Regions from separate parts of the Oceanobacillus aidingensis genome, predicted to be linked through region 1. Evidence: riboswitches for the same ligand, from Rfam matches in the RefSeq annotation. Region 1 holds a riboswitch; each other region holds the start of a gene.

What was found. A riboswitch is a leader RNA that binds a small molecule or an ion and turns the genes downstream of it on or off. The one in region 1 is predicted to bind thiamine pyrophosphate.
Region 2: linked by a shared signal. The riboswitch ahead of thiW (energy coupling factor transporter S component ThiW) and the one ahead of ACFO3P_RS02785 (ABC transporter ATP-binding protein) in region 1 are both predicted to bind thiamine pyrophosphate.
Region 3: linked by a shared signal. The riboswitch ahead of ACFO3P_RS14860 (lipoate--protein ligase family protein) and the one ahead of ACFO3P_RS02785 (ABC transporter ATP-binding protein) in region 1 are both predicted to bind thiamine pyrophosphate.

The regions. Positions count from the first base shown of each region.
Region 1 is NZ_JBHSFT010000002.1:40,636-43,813, forward strand. It holds gene ACFO3P_RS02780 (alanine/glycine:cation symporter family protein) at 1-526, shown strand, start outside; TPP riboswitch at 1,177-1,277, shown strand; TPP riboswitch at 1,382-1,491, shown strand; gene ACFO3P_RS02785 (ABC transporter ATP-binding protein) at 1,633-2,406, shown strand; gene ACFO3P_RS02790 (ABC transporter permease) at 2,410-3,150, shown strand; gene ACFO3P_RS02795 (ABC transporter substrate-binding protein) at 3,152-3,178, shown strand, end outside.
Region 2 is NZ_JBHSFT010000010.1:248,408-251,585, forward strand. It holds gene ACFO3P_RS07935 (LytTR family transcriptional regulator DNA-binding domain-containing protein) at 50-1,102, opposite strand; TPP riboswitch at 1,216-1,329, shown strand; gene thiW (energy coupling factor transporter S component ThiW) at 1,464-1,928, shown strand; gene thiD (bifunctional hydroxymethylpyrimidine kinase/phosphomethylpyrimidine kinase) at 1,962-2,783, shown strand; gene thiM (hydroxyethylthiazole kinase) at 2,773-3,178, shown strand, end outside.
Region 3 is NZ_JBHSFT010000038.1:9,313-12,490, forward strand. It holds gene ileS (isoleucine--tRNA ligase) at 1-822, shown strand, start outside; TPP riboswitch at 954-1,056, shown strand; gene ACFO3P_RS14860 (lipoate--protein ligase family protein) at 1,252-2,094, shown strand; gene lipA (lipoyl synthase) at 2,087-3,031, shown strand.

The DNA.
Region 1 (3,178 bases):
GGCAGCGGCAGCGAAGACGGATTATCCAGGGCGGCAGGCGTTAGTATCGATGACAGGAACATTTCTGGATACGATCGTGGTTTGTACGATTACCGGACTTGTTGTGGTGATGAGCGGGCTGCATTTGCAATTTGGAGCAGATGCAGCACCTGTCATTACAGGAGAAGCTTTTGACTTTTTCTTGCCTGGATTAGGTAATTATATTGTTGTATTCGGCCTTATTTTCTTTGCTTATTCCACTATTCTGGGCTGGTCCTATTATGGGGAGAAATGCTTCGGTTATATTTTTGGAGATCGAAATACAATCTATTATAAAATCATTTTCTGTCTGGTTATCCTGTTTGGTGCGGTTCAATCTGTGCAGTTAGTATGGGATCTTGCGGATATATTCAATGGATTAATGGCAGTGCCCAACTTGATTGCGCTCTGTTTATTATCCGGCGTGATTGTATCTGAAACAAATAAATTTAGAGAAGTACGGAGAAAGGAAAAAGAGGAGGAGAGGAAGCAGAAGCTGGCTGGTTAATGATTGCTGTAATAAATGATAAAGTTACAGTAATTTTCTATCGGACATATAAAGGAAATAATTGAGGGGAAATCAATTCGTATAAAAAGTGACTTCTTTGCATCCATGGAAGTCACTTTTTAGGTTTCTCAATAATTGAATTTAATTGCAGCTATAGGATTTATTCGTTCTAAAAGGTTGTCTTCAGGATTTCCAAATAATATCACTTCTCCAGTAACAAGAGTCCCGTTTACAAGAGGACAGCTATGTAAGCCAAGCTGAGCTGTTCTTTTTAATCTGTTTTATTTATTATAAAATACCTTTAGAAATAATAGATGCTCCTATCCTCATATAACAGGAGTATCTCAGTAAAAGTTATTCTTTTTATTTTATTATACCGTTGTATATCCTATATTATTTCACCAAATTTCACCTGAAAACATATTAAAATAGGCGGATATATCTTCTTTTATATACAAACAAATCTCATGATTTTAAAAGATAAATTAGAATAATTTGCATATTATAATTTTATATGTTTAAATAGATTCTACTTTAAGTTATTTTTCCTACAGTTCTCTATAGATGTGGCTGATGAAAATAACATTGTGAATCTTAACGTATTTTTCAATCATACAAGTTCATTTATAGAATCAAAAATTTCATATTTCTATAATCACTAGGGGAGCGATTTTTATCGCTGAGAAAGGAAACTTGACTCTTATAACCTGATTTAGTTAAGACTAACGTAGGGAAGTGATGACTTACTTAAGTAGATAATAATCTAGTTATGTATTCATTTCCCATTCATCTGTATTCGTTGAATGGGTTTTTTAATGCTTATGTCATAAATTCAATAAAAGAGATACCAATTTAATAAGAATGTAGGGGGACCAGTGTTGCTGGTTGAGATACTATCCGTAAGATATAGACCCTTAGAACCTGATCTGGTTGAGACCAGCGTAGGGAACATGCAAAGTAATTTCTATCATAAGGAAATGTATGTACCCTGGGCTTCATGTCTGGGGTATTTTTATTTGGAAGGAGGTTTGCATATTTAATTAGTTGATGATTGCTTTTAAGACATAATAATACACTTTTTGTTAGAGGGAAGGTGAGAACGAAGGATGAGAGAACAAAATAAAAAAATAGCTCTTCAGTTTCAAAACGTAAATTTCTATTACAAAAATGATGCAGGGAAAATTCCTATATTAAAAAATATGAATCTTTCTATTGCGGATGGTGAATTTGTAAGCATTATCGGTGCAAGTGGGTCCGGCAAGTCGACAATTTTCCGTCTAATTGTCGGATTGGAGGAACTGAAAAGCGGAACTATCTATTTAAACGAGGATCCAGTAACCAATCGTTCTGGAAAAGTTGGTTATATGCCTCAACAGGATTTATTGATGCCATGGCGGACTGTTCAACAAAATGCAGCTCTTCCATTGGAACTGCAAAAGGAAAATCATCTCGATAGAAGAACTGTTCAAAACTTGCTGGAGGCCTTTGGGTTAAAAGGATACGAGAATAAATACCCTCATGAATTATCTGGGGGAATGCGGCAACGGGTTTCCTTTTTAAGAGCCACGTTATCCGGATCTAATGTGTTGTTGTTGGACGAACCTTTTTCAGCCTTAGATGCAATGACCAGGTTATATATGCAGGAATGGTTATTAGAACAGTGGGAACAACAGCAATCTACTATTTTGTTTATAACACATGATATTTCAGAAGCATTATTTTTGTCTGACCGCATTTTCGTCATTACGGATACCCCATTTACAACATTAAAAGAAATTAACGTACCTTTAGAACGACCAAGACGGCAATACGATTTAGATAAAAAAGAAGTGACGGAGCTAAAAAATAATTTACTTGATCAGTTTCGGATGAGGGTGTAAACCATGAAAAATTATCTTTATTCTATTATTTTGATCACAATCTTTTTACTTATATGGGAAGCTGGAGCGCGGTTTATTGATACATCATTTATTTTACCAGCGCCAACCGAAATTGTGATGAAGCTATGGGAATTAAAAACAGAGCTCTTGTTGCATCATCTTCCTATTACGCTTCTTGTTATTTCCATTGGACTTGGGATTTCATTGGTACTGGGAGTTACTTTAGCAATAAGCATGAATCTATCTAAAACATTACAACAAGCGATTTATCCGATTTTAATTGCATCACAAACTATTCCTATTATTGCATTGGCGCCCATTTTTGTACTTTGGTTCGGATATTCCATCTGGAGTAAAGTTATCGTTACAATTATCATTACCTTTTTTCCTATTACCGTCAGTACATTCGATGGTTTTCGGTCAACAAGCAAAGAGCTGAAAGAATTATTTCAAACATTAGGTGCATCTAAAAGACAGATTTTTTTCAAATTAGAAGTCCCATCTGCACTGCCATCTTTTTTTTCAGGGCTAAAAGTAGCGGTGCCGATGAGTGTGATTGGAGCAGCAATAGGAGAATGGCTGGGTGCACAAGCAGGTTTAGGGTATTTTAGTCGTCGGATGATGACACAGTTTAATGGAGCGGGTGTTTTTGCTCCAATTGTTCTTCTTTCTTTGATTGGAATTTTATTGTTTATTACTGTTGTTTTATTAGAAAAATATATATTGAAATGGAGAAGATCTTAATATGAAAAAATTATCAATAATAGTTGGT
Region 2 (3,178 bases), on a different contig from region 1:
GGTGCAGTATATTTTCGACGAATGGAGTATATATCACATTGAATTATGCTTATTCTACCCCCAATAATTCTTTCAGCTCGTTCAACTTTGATTTCGATAATGGAACCTCAGAGCTTTTTTTATCTACAAGAGATAAGCTGTAGCTGTTTCTCGTCCATGTAATTACTTCTCTTATTTTTTGAAGATTCACAATATAAGAACGGTGACAGCGAAAGAATCCTTGATGAGACAAGCGCTGTTCCAATTCTTTTAAGGTAAAACCTGTAGGAAACCCCTCTCCGCGAGTATACAGATAGGATTGTCCTTCCTGACTTTCGATGTAATCAATCTCCTGCGGATCAAATAAAATAATCTTATCCTCTACTTTTGCGGAGATTTTATTTAACTGGAAAGTTTGCTTTATTTGAACCGCTTCTTCTGCTGTTTCTTTAACATTTGTTTCTGTGGAGGTTAAACGTTCTTTCTCCTCTGTTTCCACGTCCATTTGCTGTATCCCTTGCTCATTTAGACGATAGACCGTATCCGAAATGGTCACAGCACTCTCCGTACTTGTCGTTAAAATCAATACCGCTTTTTGCTGTTTCTGCAGCAATTCGACAAATTGATGGAGGACCCGTTTCGTTTCTAAATCTACATTGACCTCAGGCTCTTCGAAGATAACCACTTCCGCCTCCTGCATTAATATTCTGCCAAACTGAACACGACGCTTTTCAGAACGATTGAGCTGATGCATCTTCCATTTCGCTTTTTCCTCCAGTTGGATTTGCAATAGTACTTCCTTTATGGAAGTCTTGCTTTGATATAAAGAGCCGATAAATTTCAAATATTCCTGTACCTTCAATCTTTCATAAATGCCCTCTTCATACCAGCAAATCCCTAAAGAAGAAACGTATTTCTGCTTATCCTCCTGTAATGTCTGTTGCTTGATTTGAATCGATCCATTCCGCACATTTTCTTTTCCGATAATCATCTGCAGCAACACCGCACGTATATTAACAGTGGATTGAATTGCCTTTATTTCTCCAGGTTTTACTTCTATATCTATTTTCGGAAATAAGGTCTGGTCTCCCTGACGATATTCCATTCCGTTTATGCTTAACATGTTTCATTCCTCTTTCTATTGATAACATCCTTTATATGAGCTTGCAGTCTAATGATTATTTCATGACAAACCGTTGAATCTTTGATACAGTAGACTCAAAGATAATAATGAAAAGCAACTACTAGGGGAGCCCAACATCGCGGGCTGAGAGGGAAGCATGCTTACTTTCCGACTCTTACAAACCTGATCTGGCTAATACCAGCGTAGGGAAGTAGTCAATCAACATATGATTACTCTCAGTATACCAAATCAGGCTTCTCGATAAAGCCTGATTTTTTATTTTTACAAAGTAGTTACCTTTTCATTTCCCTTAAATTAGAAGGAGATGATTGGATTGAAAAATCGCACACGCCTGTTAACAATGATGGCTGTACTTGTTGCTATCGGAACGATTGGATCACAATTGCTCTGGTTTCCTGCCGGAGTTGCCAGAGCCTATCCTGTTCAACACGCTATCAATGTTATTGCCGGGATTATGCTCGGGCCGGGTCCGGCAGTTATTGTCGCATTGATGATTAGCCTGCTCCGAAACCTTTTAGGACTGGGAACCTTGGTTGCTTTTCCTGGAGCAATGATTGGAGCTTTTGCTGCTGGGGTATTGTATAAGAAAACGCAGAAATATCCAATGGCAGCTCTTGGAGAAATTATTGGCACCGGAATTATCGGCTCTTTCTTTGCAGTTCCGATAGCCAATCTGCTTATGGGAAGCTCTGCGGGAGCATTTGCCTTTATCCCGGCATTTGTTGTAAGCAGTGTCTCTGGTGCATTGATTGGCTGGCTGTTAGTCAGCCGTCTCCCGGCACAGCAGTTTTCTTTAACAAAATAATTTACTTTATTCTATCCAAGGAGGATTTTTATTATGAGTCAGGTTCGTTGTGCATTAACCATTGCCGGTACAGACCCTAGCGGTGGCGCCGGTATTCAAGCAGATTTAAAAACATTTCAGGAGTTAAAAACCTATGGCATGTCCGTGATCACTTCCGTTGTATCTCAAAATACGACAGGGGTCCGCTCTGTAGAGCATATGCCGCTTTCCATGATTGAGGACCAGCTGGATGCAGTGTTAGAAGATATGCCCATCCATGCTGTGAAAACAGGAATGATTGCAAGTAAGCAGATGATGGAATTAATCGTAAAAAAATTGGAGAAGGTTGATGCACCTTATGTCATGGACCCAGTGATGGTGGCTACCAGCGGGGACTCATTGATTGATGAAGAGGGCCGCAGCTTTTTACGGCAATACCTTCTTCCATTAACAACGGTTGCAACACCGAATATTCCGGAGGCAGAATTCCTGACTGGACGATCCATTACAACTGAAGATGATATGAAAGGCGCAGCCGAATACCTTGTTCATGAATATGGTGTAGATGCAGCCTTAATAAAAGGCGGCCATTTAAAAGGACAAGCAATCGATTTTCTTTATGACGGGAAAAAAATGCATAGCTATGCTGCAGAACGCATTGATACGAAGAATACGCACGGAACAGGCTGTACCTATGCCGCTGCGATTGCTGCTTATTTGGGGAAAGGCTGTCCGCTTCCGGAAGCAGTAAAAAAAGCAAAAGCATTTGTGACTGCTTCCATTTCGAAATCCTTTGACCTTGGAAAAGGGAACGGCCCGACAAATCATTGGGCTATCCGGGAAACCACAGAAAGGAAGATTACGCATGAATCCTGATATTATTCAGCAAGCCAGAAACAACACACCGCTTATTCATCATTTAACCAACCAGGTCGTCATGAACTTTAATGCAAATGGACTGCTGGCTTTTGGGGGCAGTCCTGTCATGGCAAAGGAAATACGGGAAGCTACAGATATGGCCAAGGCCTCCGATGCACTTGTCTTGAACATCGGCACCATTTTAGAAAGCGAAGCCGATGCAATGATTACTGCAGGCAAAGCCGCTAATGAAAAAGGAATTCCTGTTGTTCTGGATCCCGTTGGCGTGGCTGCGAGCTCTTTTCGAAAAGACATGGTCGAAAAGATTCTACAAGAGGTACGTCCAACAGTTATCAAAGGAAATGCAGGTGAGATTGCTTCCTTGGTCGATGCAAACATCCAATCACGCGGAG
Region 3 (3,178 bases), on a different contig from region 1:
AAAATCCGGAATACCTTCCGTTTCTTACTGGCGAACCTTGCTGATTTTGATCCTAGCAAAGATCGCGTGAAGGATGAAGAATTGCAGGAAGTAGACCGTTATATGCTTTATCGTCTGCAGCAGATCTTAAATAATGCACGTGATAATTATGAGCACTTTGAATTTGCACCAGTAATCAGCCAAGTCCATAATTTCTGTGCTGTTGATTTAAGCTCCTTCTATTTAGATTTTGCGAAGGATATCCTGTATATTGAAGCTGCAGACCACCCGCGCCGCCGCAGTCTTCAAACAGGCTACTATGAAATTTTAACAACACTTGTGAAATTGCTTGCTCCAATTATTCCGCATACAACGGAAGAAGTTTGGGAATACATTCCTGGAGTGGAGGAAGAAACGGTTCACTTAACAGATATTCCTGAGCCGCGGGAGGTTGCAGGTGCAAAAGGCATTGTCGGAAAATGGGATCACTTTATGGAAGTAAGAGATGATGTTCTGAAAGCACTCGAAGAAGCAAGAAGCGAAAAGGTTATCGGGAAATCATTGGAAGCTAAAATTACAATCGTGCCGCTTGATGAAGAAACGAAGCAGGTGCTTGAAAACATTTCGCATCTGCATCAATACTTTATTGTTTCAGAAGCAGTTATCGCAGATGAAAAAGGAACAGGCAAAGCATATGATTATGTTGAGGTTGCTGTTGAAAAACATCCTGGAGAAACGTGTGAACGCTGCTGGGTTGTTTCAGAAACAGTAGGCGAAGACAAAGATCATCCAACACTATGTGCTAGATGTGCCAGTGTTGTCAAAGAAAATTATGAGAATTAAAAAACAGGAGCCAGCTTTCTCAAAAGCTGGCTCCTGTTTTTACATATCTGCAAATTTTAAATGCTAATTATTGTATTTTTCTTTACAATTATAAAAATTACCAGTAGACTTAATTTGTAAACTGAATAAGTATTATGCACTGGGGGAGCTGTTAAGCTGAGAAAGACATTCTGTATTGACCCTTGGCACCCGAACTAGATAATCCTAGCGTGGGGAATGTGCAGTCGATAAGGAATTAGATAATTTATCCATTTATCAATAAATCTATCAAAGGCTGCATTCTATGGAATGGGCTCTTTTTTTTATTGAATATATTCCCCATTTCGCTTGTATCTTTTAAGCTTGATGATCAGGAAGGGCCGCTAAGAAGCTTGGCATAACAGGGAGCAGCTCCTGCAACAAGTAATTTGTTCATTGGAGGTGACGAAATTGAAGAAACAGTGGGCGTTTATCGATACAGGATTCCGTGGTGCTGCATGGAACATGGCTTTTGATGAGTGCTTGATCAATTGGCATCAAGAAGGTAAAATTCCGCCTACATTACGTTTTTATGGCTGGGAAAAGCCCAGTTTATCGATTGGCTACTTTCAAAAAGTCGATAAGAAAATTGATCTGGAAGCAGTGGAGCGCCATCAGTGTCAGTTCGTCCGTCGTTTGACCGGCGGCAGTGCTGTGCTTCATGACGATGAATTAACGTATAGTCTGGTTATTACAGAGAGTGATCCAGATATTCCTGTATCTGTACAAGAGGCCTACCATGTACTGGCAGAAGGAATATTTGAAGGATATCGCAATTTAGGGATTCCTGCAGAATATGCAACACTGGACAGAGAAAGTGCCAGAGGAAGGACAGCAATATGCTTCGAAAAACCTGCGTTCTATGAAATGGTTGTTGACGGTAAAAAGCTTTCTGGAAACGCACAGACAAGGAAAAAAGGTGTATTGATGCAGCATGGGTCTATTCCTATGAGCATGAATACAAACATGCTTTTTGATTTATTTGTATTCTCTTCCGAAAAAATAAGAGAACGAAGCCGGGCAGCATTTTCTAAAAAAGCGGTGACGATTAATCAATTAACGAATCGAGAGCATCGGTATGATATGCTGACGGATGCATTCAAAGAAGGGTTCAAGGAAGGTTTAGGTTTAGAATTTCATCCTCTGCAATTAACCAAGGCTGAGTGGGATGAAGTAGAGCAATTAGCACAATCAAAGTATGAAACGGAAGCGTGGAATATCAACTCAAACAAGGAGCGTGCTGGCATTGGCTAAACAATCAGAATATATTCGTAAACCAGAATGGCTGAAAACAAAAATCAACACCAATGAATCATACAAAAAATTAAAGAACTTAATGCGGGATAAACGGCTGAACACAGTTTGTGAGGAAGCAAAGTGTCCGAATATTTATGAATGCTGGAGCGAGCGAAAAACGGCAACTTTCATGATTTTAGGAGATACCTGTACACGCGGCTGCCGATTCTGTGCCGTAAAAACTGGTCTTCCAAGCGGAGTTGACCTGGGAGAACCAAAGCGGGTCGCTGACTCTGTTGAAATTATGGGATTAAAGCATGTCGTTATAACAGCAGTTGCGCGTGATGACCTGGAGGACGGGGGAGCTGCTGTTTTTGCCAACACAGTCCGTGCAGTTCGTCATCAGAATCCAGGCTGTACAATAGAAGTTCTCCCTTCGGATATGAAAGGGGACTATGAAAGCTTACATACACTGATGGACAGCGAACCGGATATTTTCAATCATAATATTGAAACGGTGAGACGTTTAACGAAACGTGTTCGGGCAATTGCAAGATATGACCGGTCCTTGCAGCTGTTACAGCGTGTTAAAGAAATTGCTCCGGACACTCCTGTGAAATCAAGTATTATGGTAGGCTTGGGAGAAACAAAAGAAGAACTTATCGAGGCAATGGATGACCTGCGGGCGCATGATGTGGATATAGTTACTATCGGGCAATATTTACAGCCGACCAAAAAGCATTTAAATGTGGAACGGTACTATCATCCCGATGAGTTTGAAGAATTGAAAAATATCGCCCTTGAAAAAGGCTTCTCGCATTGTGAAGCTGGACCGTTAGTACGCTCCTCCTACCACGCGGATGAACAAGTAAGCCAGTCAGCCGCCCAAAGGCGAATTAAATATATGAAAGGCTATGAGTCACAGGAAGATACAAAGGTTGATTTTCAATTTTAAATGATATATTTTCTGATAATATTCCTCTCTGCCCGTTTATAAAACGGCCGGAGGGGATTTTTTATATGCTCATATGCTTACGAACCGATGAATGCAGCTGTCAGAAAGAAGGAAAGCCGTATTGTTTCTTGAAAATTACCAGCAGAA